One region of the Streptomyces sp. NPDC051921 genome, then DNA from elsewhere that is predicted to be linked to it. Evidence: riboswitches for the same ligand, from Rfam matches in the RefSeq annotation. Region 1 holds a riboswitch; the other holds the start of a gene.
What was found. Region 1 has a riboswitch for cobalamin ahead of AB0M16_RS17510 (CbtB-domain containing protein). Riboswitches for the same ligand answer to the same signal wherever they lie in the genome.

Region 1 (7,046 bases):
CCAGGCCTTCCTCAAGCAGGCCAACCCCTGGGCCCTGCACGGCATCGCCGAGCGCCTCCTGGAGGCCGAGTCCCGCGGCATGTGGGAGAAGCCGGACCCGGAGACGCTCGCGGCGCTGCGCCAGGTGTTCCTGGAGACCGAGGGGGACCTCGAAGGCGCCGCGGGCGACGAGGACTAGATCTCCGCGGGAGCCGTCGTCGGGGCCGGGGCAAGTTCGAGCCGCCGGCCCCGGAAGCCCGCCCGCAGCCGGCGGTCGTGGCTGACCACGACCAGGGTGCCCGGGTAGGTCGCCAGGGCCGCCTCCAGTTCCTCCACCAGGCCGGGGGACAGGTGGTTCGTGGGCTCGTCGAGGAGGAGCAGGTCGGCGGGCCGGGTCACCAGGCGGGCGAGCTCCAGCTTGCGGCGCTGCCCGGCGGACAGGTACCGCACCGGGACGGTCAGGTCGCGGGCCGTGAAGAGCCCGAGCGCGAGCAGCTCCTCCTCGCGGTCCGCGCCGAAGGCCGCCGCCACCGTACGGGGGTCGGTGGGCGGCGCGGTGTCCTGGCGGAGCAGACCGACCCGGGCCGGGGCACCCACCGTGCCGCCGTCCGGGGCGAGTTCGCCCGCCAGGACCCGCAACAGCGTCGTCTTCCCGGCCCCGTTCGGGCCGGTGACCAGGAGCCGTTCGCCGGGCTCCAGGTGCAGGGCGTCGAGCCGGAGCCGCCCGTCGACGCGCACGTCCGCGAGGTCGACCGGGGCGGGCTCGCCCTCGATCCGGGCCGCGAACCGCAGGGGGTCCGGTGGCCTGGGCACCGGGTGCTCGGCGAGCTCCCGGAGCCGGGTGCGGGCGGCACGGATACGGCTCGCCGCGCCGTGCGCGCGTGACCGGGCCCGGAAGGCACCGGCGCCGCTGAACGCGGCCGGGGCCTTGCGCGGGATGTGGGAGAAGCGGTCGATGTTGCTGTCGGCGATGCCCGCGTACCGGGTTCGCTCGGCCCGCCACTCCTCGTACGCCCGCTCCCGGCGGGCCCGTTCGGCGGCCCGGCCCGCCAGGTAGCCGGTGTAGCCGTTGCCGTGGCGCCGTACCGTCCGGGTCTCGTGGTCGACCTCCAGGACGGCGGAGGCGACCCGGTCGAGGAAGGCCCGGTCGTGGGTGACGGCGACGACCGTGCCCCGGTGGCCGCGCAGCCGCTCCTCCAGCCAGCCGACGGCCTCGTCGTCGAGGTCGTTGGTGGGCTCGTCGAGGAGGAGCAGCTCGGGGTCGGAGGCGAGGGTCGCGGCGAGCGCGAGCCGGGAGCGCCGGCCGCCGGTGAGGGTGCCGAGCGGGCGGTCCCGGTCGAGCGGGGCGCGCTCGCCGAGCCGCCGGAGCACGGTCTCCACCCGCCGGTCGGCGCCCTCTCCGCCGCGGGCCTCGTAGGCGGCGAGCAGTGCGGCGTACCCGTCGAGGTCGCCGGTCGCGGCGAGCACGGCCTCGGCCTGCCGGATGCGCCGTTCCAGGTCCCGTACGTCGGCGAGCGCGCGGTCGATCGCGTCGCCGACGGTGGCGCTGCCGGGCAGGTCCAGGGTCTGGGCGAGGTACCCGACGCCGCCGGGGGAGTCGACGGTGACGGTGCCGTGGTCGGGGCTCTCCAGGCCGGCCAGGAGCCGCAGGAGCGTGGACTTGCCGGAGCCGTTGTCGCCGACGACGCCGACGCGTTCGCCGGCCTGGACGGTGAGCGAGACCCGGTCGAGGACGAGCCGGTCGTGGACGTGCCGGTCGTCGTAGCGCTTGGTGACGTCGGTGAGATGGACACGGAACAAGGGCGACCTCCCGGGCTCGGGGACAGGGCGGGATCCGCGGCGGGGATCCATGGGTGATGCAAGCGAGACGGCACGTCTCGTCTCGGTCTCGCGCCACCGTACGCCTCCGACCCCCGCGGCGCAAGACGTTTCGTCTCGCGACGCGTCGCGAGGTCGCTCAGGCGGAGGCGGCGCGCAGGACCAGTGCGACGCCCGACAGCAGGGTGAGGACGACGGCCGGTGCCACCGCGTAGTCCTTCGCGCGGACGTGGCTGACGATCGCGCCGAGGAAGTAGAGCACCAGGCCCACGGCCGCGGCCTCGCCGAGGGCCGGGACGGCGAGCCCCGCGAGCAGGCCGAGCGCGCCCGCCGCCTTCGCGGTCGCCAGCCAGGGCAGCCAGGAGTCGGGGATGCCCAGCTTGGTCATGCTGCCCGTGACCTGCGGATTCCGGGTGAAGGTCAGGAAGGCGGAGGCGGAGGTCGCGAGCGCGAGCAGTGCGGCGACGACGGCGTAGCCGATGAACATGGAGGTGCTCCAATGATCTGGGGACGGAAACCGTTGAAGAGTAACAACGATTTATCGAGCTCCACAATGGAGCCGCTGTTACGGTGGACGGCATGGCAGCAGCTGACCCGAACGACCGCCTCGGCTTCCTCCTCTCCTTCCGCGGGGAGCTCACCGGCGCGCGCATCCGGGCCGCCCTGGCCGTCGCCGGGCTGCACCCGCGCAACGCGATGACCCTCATGCGCCTGGCCCCCGGCGCCACCAGTCAGCGCGAGCTCGCTGCCGTGATGGAGGTCGACCCCAGCCAACTGGTCGCGATCCTCAACGAGTTGGAGTCGGACGGGCTGTGCGAGCGGCGCCGTGACCCGGCCGACCGGCGCCGCCACATCGTGGAGATCACCCCGGCGGGAGTCGAGGCCCTGGATCGCGTGGACGCCGCGGTGAGCGCGGCCGAACGCGAGCTCTTCGGCGATCTCACCGAGGCCGAGCAGACCCTGCTGCGCGGCCTGCTCGACCGGGTCGTCGTGGACCCGGCCGGACACGAGTGCGGCGAGTAGCCGACCGGCCCCCGGGGGCGGGGACGGACGGACCGCGCCCGAGGGAGTCCGCGCACGGCCGATGAGTTCCGGCGGTGGCCGGGGTCCACCCCCTGACCGATCCACCGCGGAGGAGAGAACCATGGCCGAGACCGACACCCGCACCCTGGAGACCGCCGGAGCGACCCTCCGCTACGACGTGCGCGCCGGCACGGGAAGCCACCCGCGCCCCCTGCTGCTCATCGGCTCCCCGATGGACGCGACCGGCTTCACCACCCTCGCCTCCCACTTCGCCGACCGGACCGTCGTCACCTACGACCCGCGCGGCGTCGGCCGGAGCGTCCGCACCGACGGCGCGGCCGAGACGCGGCCCGAGGAGCACGCGGACGACCTGGCCCGGCTGATCGAGGACCTCGGCACCGGTCCCGTGGACGTCTTCGCCAGCAGCGGCGGCGCCGTCAACTCCCTCGCGCTGGTCGCCGCGCGCGGCGACCTGGTGCACACGCTCGTCGCCCACGAGCCGCCGAGCGCCCAGGTCCTCCCCGACCGGGAGGCGGCGCTCGCGGTCTGCTCCGACGTCCGCACGACCTACCTGCGCGACGGCTGGGGCGCGGGCATGGTCAGGTTCTTCGCGGTCGTCTCCCACAAGGGTCCGTTCCCGGCGGACTGGGCGGCGCGGCCGTTCCCCGCCCCCGACACCTTCGGCCTGCCGACCGAGGACGACGGAAAGCGGGACGACCCGCTGCTCGGGCAGAACATGCGCGGCTGCACCTCCTACGCCCCCGACTTCCCCGCGCTGCGGGCCGCGCCGACCCGGATCGTCGTCGCCGCCGGCGAGGAGTCCGAGGGGGAGCTCGCTGCGCGCGCGGCGGCGGCCGTCGCCCAGGGGCTCGGAACCCCGCTCGCCGTCTTCCCGAGCAACCACGGCGGCTTTCTGGGCGGCGAGTTCGGCCAGCACGGCGCCCCGGAGGCCTTCGCCAAGGCGCTGCGCGCCGCGCTCGAAGCCTGACGCCCCGTCCAGGTCCCGGGACCCGGGGCTCGCGACCGGACTCCGCAGCGCCGAGGCCGTGACCCGACGCCCGTGGCCCGACGCCGGGAGCGGCTCGCGATCGCCGACGCCCCCTCCCGGCCGCCTCCCCCGGCCCGCGGGGCACCCGCTCGGCGCCGTACCGCCGCGGCCCGGCTCGCGGCGCATCCCGCTCGGCGCCGTACCGCCGCGGCCCGGCCCGCGGCGCACCCGGCCAGCGTCGTACCTCCGCCCTGCTCGCGGGGCACCCGCTCGGCGCCGTACCGCCGCGGCTCAGTCGACCGGCGTCCCCAGGCGCACGTTCCAGCGGCCCGACCGTCCCGACAGCTCGATCCGCTCCAGCGGGCGCACGTCGAGCCGCCAGAAGACGGCCTCCGGCGCGCCGAGGGCGTGGGCGACGGCCGCGCGGATCACGTCCGGCTCGGCGAAGGCGAGCACGGTGCCCGGCTCCAGGGCGTCCATCCAGTCCGCGACCCGGACCCTCAGCTCCCGCAGCGACTCGCCGCCGTGCGGGGCGGCGGCCGGGTCGGACAGCCAGGCGGCCACCGACTCCGGCTCCTCGGCGGCGAGTTCGTCCAGGCTCCGGCCCCGCCACCGGCCCATCGCGCAGCCCGCGAGCGCCGGTTCGGCGGGCACGTCCGGGTGGCCGAGGAGCCCGGCCGTCCCCTCGCAGCGGACGGACGGCGAGCGGAGCAGGCGCATCCGGCGCGCCGGGCACAGCGGGCTGACGCTCCGGTTCCGCAGCGGCTCCAGCGGCCCGTCGTCGTCGAACCGCGCCTCGCGCAGCGCCTTGTTCATGGCGGGCGCGACCAGGGCGAGGTGCACGGTCCCGGTGCCGGTCCCGGCGGCGGGCGTGGACGTGGTCATGGGTGATACATCCCTCAGCGTTTCAGGCGGTCTTGGCGTGATGTGATCGGCGCGGTACCGTCAGTCGACATTTCCATATGAACGACGACGGCGAGACGGAAGCCCGGTGAGAATCCGGCACGGTCGCGCCACTGTGAGCCGCCCCCAGCCCGTGGACGGTGAGTCAGACCCGACGACCGTCGTCGCGCACCACCGTATGGGACGCGAGTTCCCGAGGAGGTTCCACCATGGCCGAGGCCATTGCGTCGCCCGCCGTTCCGTCCACCCCCGCCGTCACGCTCCCGGTCCGTGCCGTGCTTCCCTGGGCGGCCTTCGCCGGCATCCTGATGCTCGTCGCGCTCTACTTCGTCGGTGCCGAGCAGGGGGCCACCTCCCTGTTCGCGGGCAGCGACGTGCACGAGTGGGTGCACGACGGGCGCCACCTGCTCGGTTTCCCCTGCCACTGAGGGGCCACCGCGCACATGTCTTCCCCCGCTCACGTCCCCACCGCGCCCACGGGCTCGCTCGTCGGGAGACTCCTGGTCCGCGGCATGCTCGCGGGCCTGATCGCCGGACTGTTCGCCTTCGCCGTCGCCTACGTCGCCGGTGAGCCGTCCGTCAACGCGTCGATCGCCGTCGAGGAGGCCGCCGCCAAGGCGGAGCACGCGGCGGCGCCGGCGCACGACCACGGCGCCAACGGGGCGGCCACCCAGGCCGACTCCGAGGAGGAGATCGTCAGCCGGGACCTGCAGTCCACGGCGGGTCTCGCCACCGGCGTCCTCGTCTACGGCGTCGCCCTCGGCGGCATCGCGTCCCTGGCGTTCTGCTTCGTCCTGGGACGGGTCGGCCGGTTCACCCCGAAGGCCACCGCGGCGCTCGTCGCGGCGGCGGCCTTCACCACGGTCTACCTGGTGCCGTTCCTGAAGTACCCGGCGACCCCTCCGGCCGTCGGCAACCCGGACACCATCGGGAAGCGCACCACGCTCTTCTTCCTGATGATCCTGCTGAGCGTGCTGCTCGGCATCGCCGCGGTCGTCGCGGGCCGCCGGCTGGCGCCGCGCCTCGGCAACTGGAACGCGACCGTCGTCGCGGGCCTCGGCTTCGTCGCCGCGGTCGGGATCGCCTGCGCGTTCCTGCCCGGCAACGAGGACGCGGTGGCGGCCACCTTCCCGGCCGCCGTGCTGTGGGAGTTCCGGCTCGCGACCCTGGGCATCCAGGCGGCCCTGTGGGTGGCCTTCGGGCTCGCCTTCGGGCTGCTCGCGGAACGCCTGCTCGCCCCCAGGGCGCAGGCGGCACCGGGCGTGACGGCGGCGGCCCCCGCCGCCTGAACCCCGCGACGCACGACAGCGATCGGCCCCGTCCACCCGGTGAGGTGGACGGGGCCGGTCGTCGTTCCGCGCGCCGTTCCGCGGCGCCGGGCCCGGTCGTCGACCTTCCGCCTGCCGGGCGAGGCGGGAGTGCGACGAGGGGGCCCAGCCGTGGCCTAGCCGAGCTCGCGCACCGGCGCCCCGGCCAGGAAGGCCTCGATGTCCTCGACGGCCTGGCCGAAGTAGCGGGCGTAGTTGTCCTCGGTGACGTAGCCGAGGTGCGGCAGGGCGAGCACGTTCGGCAGGGCGCGCAACGGGTCGTCGGCGGGCAGCGGCTCGGTGTCGTACACGTCCAGACCGGCCCCGCCGATCCGGCCCTCGCGCAGTGCCCGCAGCAGTGCGGGGCCGTCGACGAGTCCGGACCGCGAGGTGTTGACGAGGTGGGCGCCGGGGCGCATCGCCCGCAGTTCCTGCTCCCCGAGGAGGCCGCGGGTGCGGTCGGAGAGCACCAGGTGCAGGGAGACGACGTGGGCGGCGCCGAGCAGTTCGTGCAGCGAGGCCGCCCGCCGCACACCGTGCCCGGCCGCCCGCTCGTCGGTGAGGTTCGGGCTCCAGGCGGTCACGTCCATGCCGAAGGCCTGCCCGATCCGCGCCACACGGCCGCCGATCTTGCCGAGTCCGACGAGGCCGAGGGTGCGGCCCGCCAGGTCCGTGCCGACCGTCGACTGCCAGGGCCCGCCCTCCCGCATCGCCCGGCTCTCGGTGTGGACCTGCCGGGCGAGCCCCAGGATCAGCGCCCAGGTCAGCTCGGTGGGCGGGACGGAACTGCTGTCCGTGCCGCAGACGGTGACGCCCCGCTCGCGTGCGGCGGCCACGTCCACGGACGCGTTGCGCATCCCGGAGGTGATCAGCAGCCGCAGCCGCGGCAGCCGTGCGAGGAGCGCGGCGTCCACCGGGGTCCGCTCCCGCATCACCACGACGATCTCGCAGTCCTCGACGGCGCCGACGAGCGCGTCCCGGTCGGTGAGGTGCTCGCGCAGGACGCGCACCTCGACCCGCCCGTCGAG
Region 2 (7,046 bases), on a different contig from region 1:
GACGGCACCTGACCGCCCGCCGCCCCCTCCGGCGGCGCGGGGCGAGGGAGGGCACCGGGTCCCGCACCGTACGGGACCCGGTGCCCTCGATCGCACGCCCCCACCCCCGTACTCCGCGCGGCAGCGACGCCACTTCGCGGGGGTACGGGACCGGCCGGCGGCACAACCGATTCCGCATGACCGGTGCGCAGGGGCTTATTCCAGTGCATGCTGTGCATCATGAGGCGTCGAGTTCCTGTTTGGAGGCCGAACGAGTGCGCGGCGGCAACGGGCGACGGCGTCTGACCAGGCGCGTCTCCTCCACGAGGAGCGGCGCGGCGCACCGCTGGGCCGGGGCCCGCGGGCGGCGCGGCAAGGGCGTCGGCGGTGGGGATCCCCTCGACCGGCTGACGACGCGCGGCCGCCTCGCCTGGCTGAATTCCGCCGCCTCACGCATCGGCACCACGCTGGACCTGGAGCGCACCGCCCAGGAGCTCGCCCAGTTCACCGTGCCCGGTTTCGCCGACGGCGCCGCCGTGGACATCCTGGAGAGCGTCCTACGGGGCGACGAGGGTGCGCGGTGGACGGGCACGGGTCTTCCCACGATGCGGGCGACCGCGCTGTCCGCCGTCGAGGAGCTGGCCACCCTGGAGCCGACTCCGGTGGGCGAGACCTTCGTCCGCGACGAGGAGCATCACGAGACGCTGCTGCACCGCTACTGTCTGCGGCAGGGCAGGCCGGTGCTGGTGAGCCGGATGGGGGACGACGACTTCCTGAGGGTGGCGCCGACCGCGAGCGCCGCGACGAAGATGAGGGCCGCCGGCGTCCACAGCTATCTGGCGGTGCCGCTCATCGCCCGCGGGCTGCTGATCGGCACCGTCGACTTCGTCCGCGGTCCGGGCTCGCCGCCGTTCTCCCGTACGGATCAGGCGCTGGCGGAGCAGCTGGCCTCCCAGGCCGCCGTGTTCCTCGACAACGCCCGGTTGTACGGGCGGGAGCGCGAGCACGTCGTCTCGTTGCAGCGCACCCTGCTGCCGCGCGCGACCCCGGTCACGCCCGGACTGCGCGTGCACGCCGAGTACGCCCCCTCGGCGGCCCACCACGGGGCCGGCGGGGACTGGTACGACGTGATGGCCCTGCCCGGGGGCCGGACGGCCCTCATGGTGGGTGACGTGATGGGGCACGGGCTGCCGGCGGCCGCCACCATGGGCCGCCTCCGGGCGGTCGCCCGCACCCTGATGACGCTGGACATGGCTCCGGAACGCGTGCTGGCCCGCCTCGACCTCGCCACCCGCGACCTGGAGGACGAGCAGGTCGCCACCTTCCTGTGCGCCGTCCACGACCCCGCGGACTCGACCTGCACCATGGCCCTCGCCGGGCACCTGCCCCCGCTCCTCCTCGACGGGCGGGGCTCCGCCGAGTTCGTCGACGTTCCGATCGGCGCGCCGCTGGGGGCGGGGGTCATCCCGTACGACCCGGTGCGCCTGACGGTGCCGGACGGCGGCAGCCTGGTCATGTACACCGACGGCCTCATCAAGTCCCGGCAGGCGGACCTGAGCGAGCAGCTGGAGCTGCTGCGCTCGGTGGCGAGGGACCTGCCGCCGGACGCCCTCCACGGCGGCGGCCTGGTGGAGTACGCCCCCGCGGGCGAGGCCCGCTTCGACGAGGCCGTGCTGCTCACCGCGACGAGCGCGGAGGGCTTCCGGGACGACCTGTGCGTGTGGCCGCTGCCGCAGGACGGCCGCGCCGCGTCCGCGGCCCGGCACCTGGTCAGGGAACAGCTCGTCGCGTGGGACCTGGAGGAGCTGGCCGACGTGTGCGAGCTCGTCGTCTCCGAACTCGTCGGCAACGCCCTCCGCTACGGCAACGGGCCCGGCGCGCTGCGTCTGCTGCGTGGGGACCGCCTCCTCGTGGAGGTCTCGGACACCGGCCCCGACCTGCCTCAGATCCAGCACGCGGACCTCAGCGACGAGGGCGGCCGCGGACTCCAGCTCGTCAACATGCTCTGCCGGCGCTGGGGCTCCTGCCGCACCGCGACCGGCAAGGTGGTCTGGGCGGAACAGAACATGCCCTCCTGACCGTCCCGTGTGCCCCATGCGGCCGTCGTCGGGCCGGGAGCGGCGCGGGTCCCCCCGGTCGAGGGGACGGGACCGCTCGCCGGGTCCGGCTCAGTGCGTCCGCCGGGGCGTGTCGGACAGCCCTGCGCGGTGACGGCGGAGCGGAGCGCGGGCGCGGGCTTACCGAGGCGTGGGGGGCGTGGTCCGAGGGCGGAGGCACGGCAGCCCACCGAATGAATCGACTTCGATTCGTTTCGTGTTCTGGGTCACGCCGGATCGTTCTGGGTCACGACGGATCGCCGGTGCGACCCCGTCAAGATCCCTCCGTCCGACGGACCGCCCGACCGCCCGACCGCCCGACCGACTGACCGACCGACCGACCGACGGACCGACCGACCGACGGACCGACCGACCGACGGGCCGACCGACGGGCGGACGGATCGAGCGGACGATACGTTTCCGGTATGGAGACGGACGTCGACGCGTTCCTGCGTCGCCTGGCTCAAGAGCTCCGACCGCGGGCCCACCAGTCGGCCGACCTCCTGCTGCGCCGCATGCGCGGCGAGCTCGCCGGACTGCGGGAGCACGCGGATCTCGACGCCCTCACGGCGCAGGAGACGGCCGACCACGTGACCGCCTTCCTGGACATGATCGAACAGGGACTCCCCGCGACCGAGGTCACGCTCCCCCCGCGGGCCCCGGAGATAGCCCGCGAGTTCGCCCGGCGCGGAGTGCCCCTCAGTGAGCTCCTCCGGGCCTACCGGCTCGGCCACATCACCCTCCTGGAGGAGATCCAGGCCCAGGCCGCACGGCTCACCGACGACTGGCGGCTGATCAACCGCGCCACGATGCGCCTGGTGGTGACGGCGTTCGCGTACGTGGACCGAGGCTCGGAACAGGTCGTCGCCGCCTACGAGGAGGAGCGTGAACGCCGGCTGCAACGGCGGCTCGCGATGACCGACGAGGCGAGCCGGCGCATCGGGAGCACCCTCGACATCGCCCGTACCGCCCTGGAACTGGCCCAGGTCGGCACCAAGGACTTCGCCGACCTCGTCACCGTCGACCTCCTCGTCTCCGCGCTCCACGAGGACGGCGCACCGCACCTGCCCGCCGCCGAACCGTCACTGCGCCGCGTGGCCCAGCGAGCCGCCGACGACCGGCCCCTTCCCGCCCCAGCAGACCGGACGCACGCCTTCCCTGCGGACTCGGAGCCGGCTCGGGCCCTGAGCACGGGACAGCCCCTGCTGCACCAGGCAGCGAACTCCCCCGCCCCCGCACCGTGGGTTCCGGCCGCGGACCCCGACGGCCCCGACGACGCCACCGGTTCCCACTCGGTCCTGCTGGTCCCCCTCCAGGCCCGCGGGAACACCTTGGGCCTCGTCCAGTTCTTCCGCGACCGGACCGCGGCGCCGTTCGACGACGACGACCTCCTCCTGGCCCAGGAGATCGCTGCCAGGGCCGCGGTGTCGATCGACAACGCCCGCCAGTACACGCACGAGCGGCTGACCGCGCTCACCCTCCAGCGCAGCCTGCTGCCCCGGCACGCGGCGGACCAGTCGGCGGTGCTGACCGCCTCCCGCTACCTGCCCAGCGGCTCCCGCGCGGGCGTCGGCGGCGACTGGTACGACGTGATCCCGCTGTCCGGGGCCCGCGTCGCCCTCGTCGTGGGCGACGTCGTCGGCCGCGGCCTGCACGCGGCGGCCACCATGGGCCGTCTGCGCACGGCCGTCCGCGCCTTCGCCGACATCGACCTGATGCCCGACGAACTGCTCACCCACCTCGACGACGTGGTGATCCGGCTCCAGCGCGAGGAGGGACGGGACGACGGAGAGATCAGCGCCACCTGCCTCTACGCGGTCTACGACCCGGTCCCCCGCGTGTGCGCGCTCGCCAGCGCCGGACACGTGCTGCCGGCGGTGCGCACCGCCGCGGCATCGGGCGCCGGGGGCTCCGTCCCGCCCTCGGTCCGGTTCCCGGACGTGCCGATCGGCCCACCCCTCGGTCTGGGCGGGCTGCCGTTCGAGACGGCCCAGTTCGAGCTCCCCGAGGGCAGCCTCCTCGCCCTGTTCACCGACGGCCTGATCGAGAGCCGGACGCACGACGTGGACACGGCTCGCGCGGTGCTGAGCGACGTCCTCGCCCAGAGCCCGGAGGACCCCGAAACGGTCTGCGACCGGTTGTTGTCCAGGTTGCTGCCCGACCGGCCGGCGGACGACGTCGCCCTCCTGGTCGCCCGCACGCGGGCGCTCGACCCGGGGCACGTCGCCACAGTCGACCTGCCGTCCGACCCGGCGGCCGTCGCCGGGGCCCGCGCCTTCGCCTCCGAGCGGCTCGGCGCCTGGGGTCTCGACGAGCTGTCCTTCACCACGGAACTCGTGGTGAGCGAACTCGTGACGAACGCGATCCGCTACGGCAAGCCACCCGTCCACCTGCGGCTGATCCTCCAGGCCACGCTGACCTGCGAGGTATTCGACGCCAGCAGCACCGCACCGCACCTGCGCCGCGCCCTCACCTCCGACGAGGGCGGCCGGGGCCTGCTGCTGGTCGCCCAGCTGGCCGAGCGCTGGGGCACCCGGCACACCCGGGAGGGCAAGGTCATCTGGGCCGAGCAGGCCCTTCCCCCTGCCTGATCCACGGGCCCGGCCCCGTACGCGGCCGCTGCCGTAGGCTGGCCGGGCAGCTGGTTCGCCCCGTCCTCCAGGCGGGAGCGTCGCAAGAGGGAACCCGGTGGGAATCCGGGACTGCCCCGCAGCGGTGAGCGGGAACGACCGCCGTCATACGCACTGGCCCCGGACGGGGCTGGGAAGCGACGGCCAGTAGGTGTCCTCCGTCAGGAGTGGCGTGCCCGCGAGTCCGAAGACCTGCCCGCTGCCCGTACGACGGCGATCCCCGCCGTGCGGAACCGCCCTGCCGCGACTCGCGAAGGAGAGTTGACGTGGCCGATCCCACCGTCACCAGCCCAGCCCGTACGACGAAGACGCCGGACGACTCCCGGGTCGTCCTGGCCCACATCATGAGCGACCACGACACCAACCTGTACGGGACCATCCACGGCGGCGTGATGATGAAGCTCATCGACGACGCCGCCGCGGCCGCCGCCGGACGCCACGCGGACGGTCCGGCCGTCACCGTGTCGGTCGACCGGATGAGCTTCCTGGCTCCCGTGCGGGCCGGAGACCTGCTCAGCGTCGAGGCCGGGCTCGAAAGGGCCGGGCGGACCTCCATGACGGTCGGGGTCCGGGTCACCGCGGAGCGGTGGAACAACTCCGGACCGGCCACCGAGGTCGCGACCGCGTTCCTCACCTTCGTCGCGATCGACGCCGACGGCACCCCGCGCCCCGTTCCCGCGCTCGACGTCGTACGGCCCGGTCGGTCCTGACTCCACGGCGGGGGGGCACGAACGTGCGGTGACGGTGCGGGCGGCCCCCCAGGGACCGCTGCCCGTCGGGCGCGCCCCGGCGAGCGAGCCGGTGAGCACGTCTGCGAGCGAGCTCGGTGGCGGCAGCCTGGACGGGGATCCGGCCGGGCGCGGCGGGCGCACCGTGAAGGTGGGCCCGGCCGGTCGCGCCTCCGTGGGCACCGCCGGTACGCGCACGCCTCGGGGAGCCCGGCGCGACATCGGAGGTCCGTCGTCCGCCCCACGCGTGCCGGGATCAACGGCTCCGGCCGTCGTCAGTCCCGACCGGCAGGACGCAGTTCGCGTTCGAGGGCCGACAGGGCGAACGCGTGTGCGGAGGCCCGCTGCCAGCGGGGCCGTCCGAACATCACGTCCTCGGAGAGCCCGCTGAGCAGGGCGATGGCCCGAATGGTGAACTCGGAGAGGTCCACGTCGGCGAAGTGCCCCAGTTCCCGTCCCTCACGAAGGATGGCCTCCAGGCGCTCGTCCCAGCCGTCCAGCAGCTCCGTGAGGATCTGTCGGCCTGCCTCGTCGTGGCGCTGGGCCAGGACCTGCGTCCACAGCGCGTAGCGTTCGTCGCCCTGGTGCTGGGGCAGGTAGAAGCGGACGAACAGGTCCAGCTTCTCGACGGGGGACGCGGCCTCGTCGACGGCCTGCTGGAACCGGGACCAGAGGTCGGCTTGGCTCCAGGCGAGGACTTCGAGCAGGAGCCTGTCCTTCTTGCCGAAGTGGTAGAGGATGTGCCCGGTGCTCATGCCGGCCCGCGCGGCGATGTCCGACATCCGCAGGGCCGCCGTGCCCTTCTCGGCGATGACGCTGATGGCGGCCTGCATGGCCCGCCCCCGCGCCTCGTCCCCGCTGGGCTGACGTCTCCTGTCCGTCGGGACCCGCGCCGCAGGCCGCGAGGCGGCGCCGGTCCCGACGCCCGCCGACCCGGTCACGCCCTTCGACGGGGGGAGGCGGTCGGGCAGCGCGGGCCCGGTCTCTGACGTCGGCATGAGCTCACCTTCGGTTCCGGAAATCCAGGTCCCAGTCTAGATTCCGGAAACCTAGACTCTTACTCTAGACTGAAAATCTAGTTAGAACGATGGGGTGTGTGACGGCCCGCTGGTAGCGGCCGCCCCGACGGCCAGTGGCCCGCCTGCCCCACCCACCACCCAGGAGACACCCACATGACGCGCGGATTCGATGTCGTGGAGACCTGTATCGCCGACCTGCGCGCAGCGCTGGAGAAGGGCGAGACGACCGCGGTCGAGCTGCTCGACGCCTACCTCGCGCGGATCGACGCGTACGACCGGCCCGGTACGCCCACCGCTCTGAACGCGATGGTCGTGATGAACCCGCAGGCCCGCGCGGAGGCGGAGGCCTCCGACGCCCGTCGCGCCCGCGGCGAGACCCTCGGACCGCTGGACGGCATCCCGTACACCGCGAAGGACAGCTACCTCGCCCAGGGGCTCACGGCCGCGTCCGGCTCCCCGGCGTTCGAGCACCTCGTCGCCCAGCGCGACGCCTTCGCCATCGAGCGGCTGCGCGCGGGCGGCGCGGTCCTGATCGGCCTGACCAACATGCCGCCGATGGCGAACGGCGGCATGCAGCGCGGCGTGTACGGCCGC

Region 2: it holds a riboswitch for cobalamin, as region 1 does, so the genes downstream of both, AB0M16_RS05425 (acyl-CoA thioesterase) here and AB0M16_RS17510 (CbtB-domain containing protein) in region 1, are expected to answer to the same signal.

What each region holds. Positions count from the first base shown of each region.
Region 1 is NZ_JBFAXU010000012.1:31,316-38,361, reverse strand. Features, by position in the region: gene cobN (cobaltochelatase subunit CobN) at 1-178, shown strand, start outside; gene AB0M16_RS17535 (ABC-F family ATP-binding cassette domain-containing protein) at 175-1,779, opposite strand; gene AB0M16_RS17530 (DoxX family protein) at 1,937-2,284, opposite strand; gene AB0M16_RS17525 (MarR family transcriptional regulator) at 2,377-2,820, shown strand; gene AB0M16_RS17520 (alpha/beta hydrolase) at 2,942-3,808, shown strand; gene AB0M16_RS17515 (histidine phosphatase family protein) at 4,100-4,693, opposite strand; cobalamin riboswitch at 4,745-4,885, shown strand; gene AB0M16_RS17510 (CbtB-domain containing protein) at 4,921-5,139, shown strand; gene AB0M16_RS17505 (CbtA family protein) at 5,155-6,000, shown strand; gene AB0M16_RS17500 (D-2-hydroxyacid dehydrogenase family protein) at 6,156-7,046, opposite strand, start outside.
Region 2 is NZ_JBFAXU010000003.1:157,033-164,078, reverse strand. Features, by position in the region: gene AB0M16_RS05440 (hypothetical protein) at 1-12, shown strand, start outside; gene AB0M16_RS05435 (SpoIIE family protein phosphatase) at 255-2,057, shown strand; gene AB0M16_RS05430 (SpoIIE family protein phosphatase) at 2,501-4,666, shown strand; cobalamin riboswitch at 4,701-4,920, shown strand; partial or broken gene AB0M16_RS05425 (acyl-CoA thioesterase) at 5,050-5,388, shown strand; gene AB0M16_RS05420 (TetR/AcrR family transcriptional regulator) at 5,709-6,431, opposite strand; gene AB0M16_RS05415 (amidase) at 6,606-7,046, shown strand, end outside.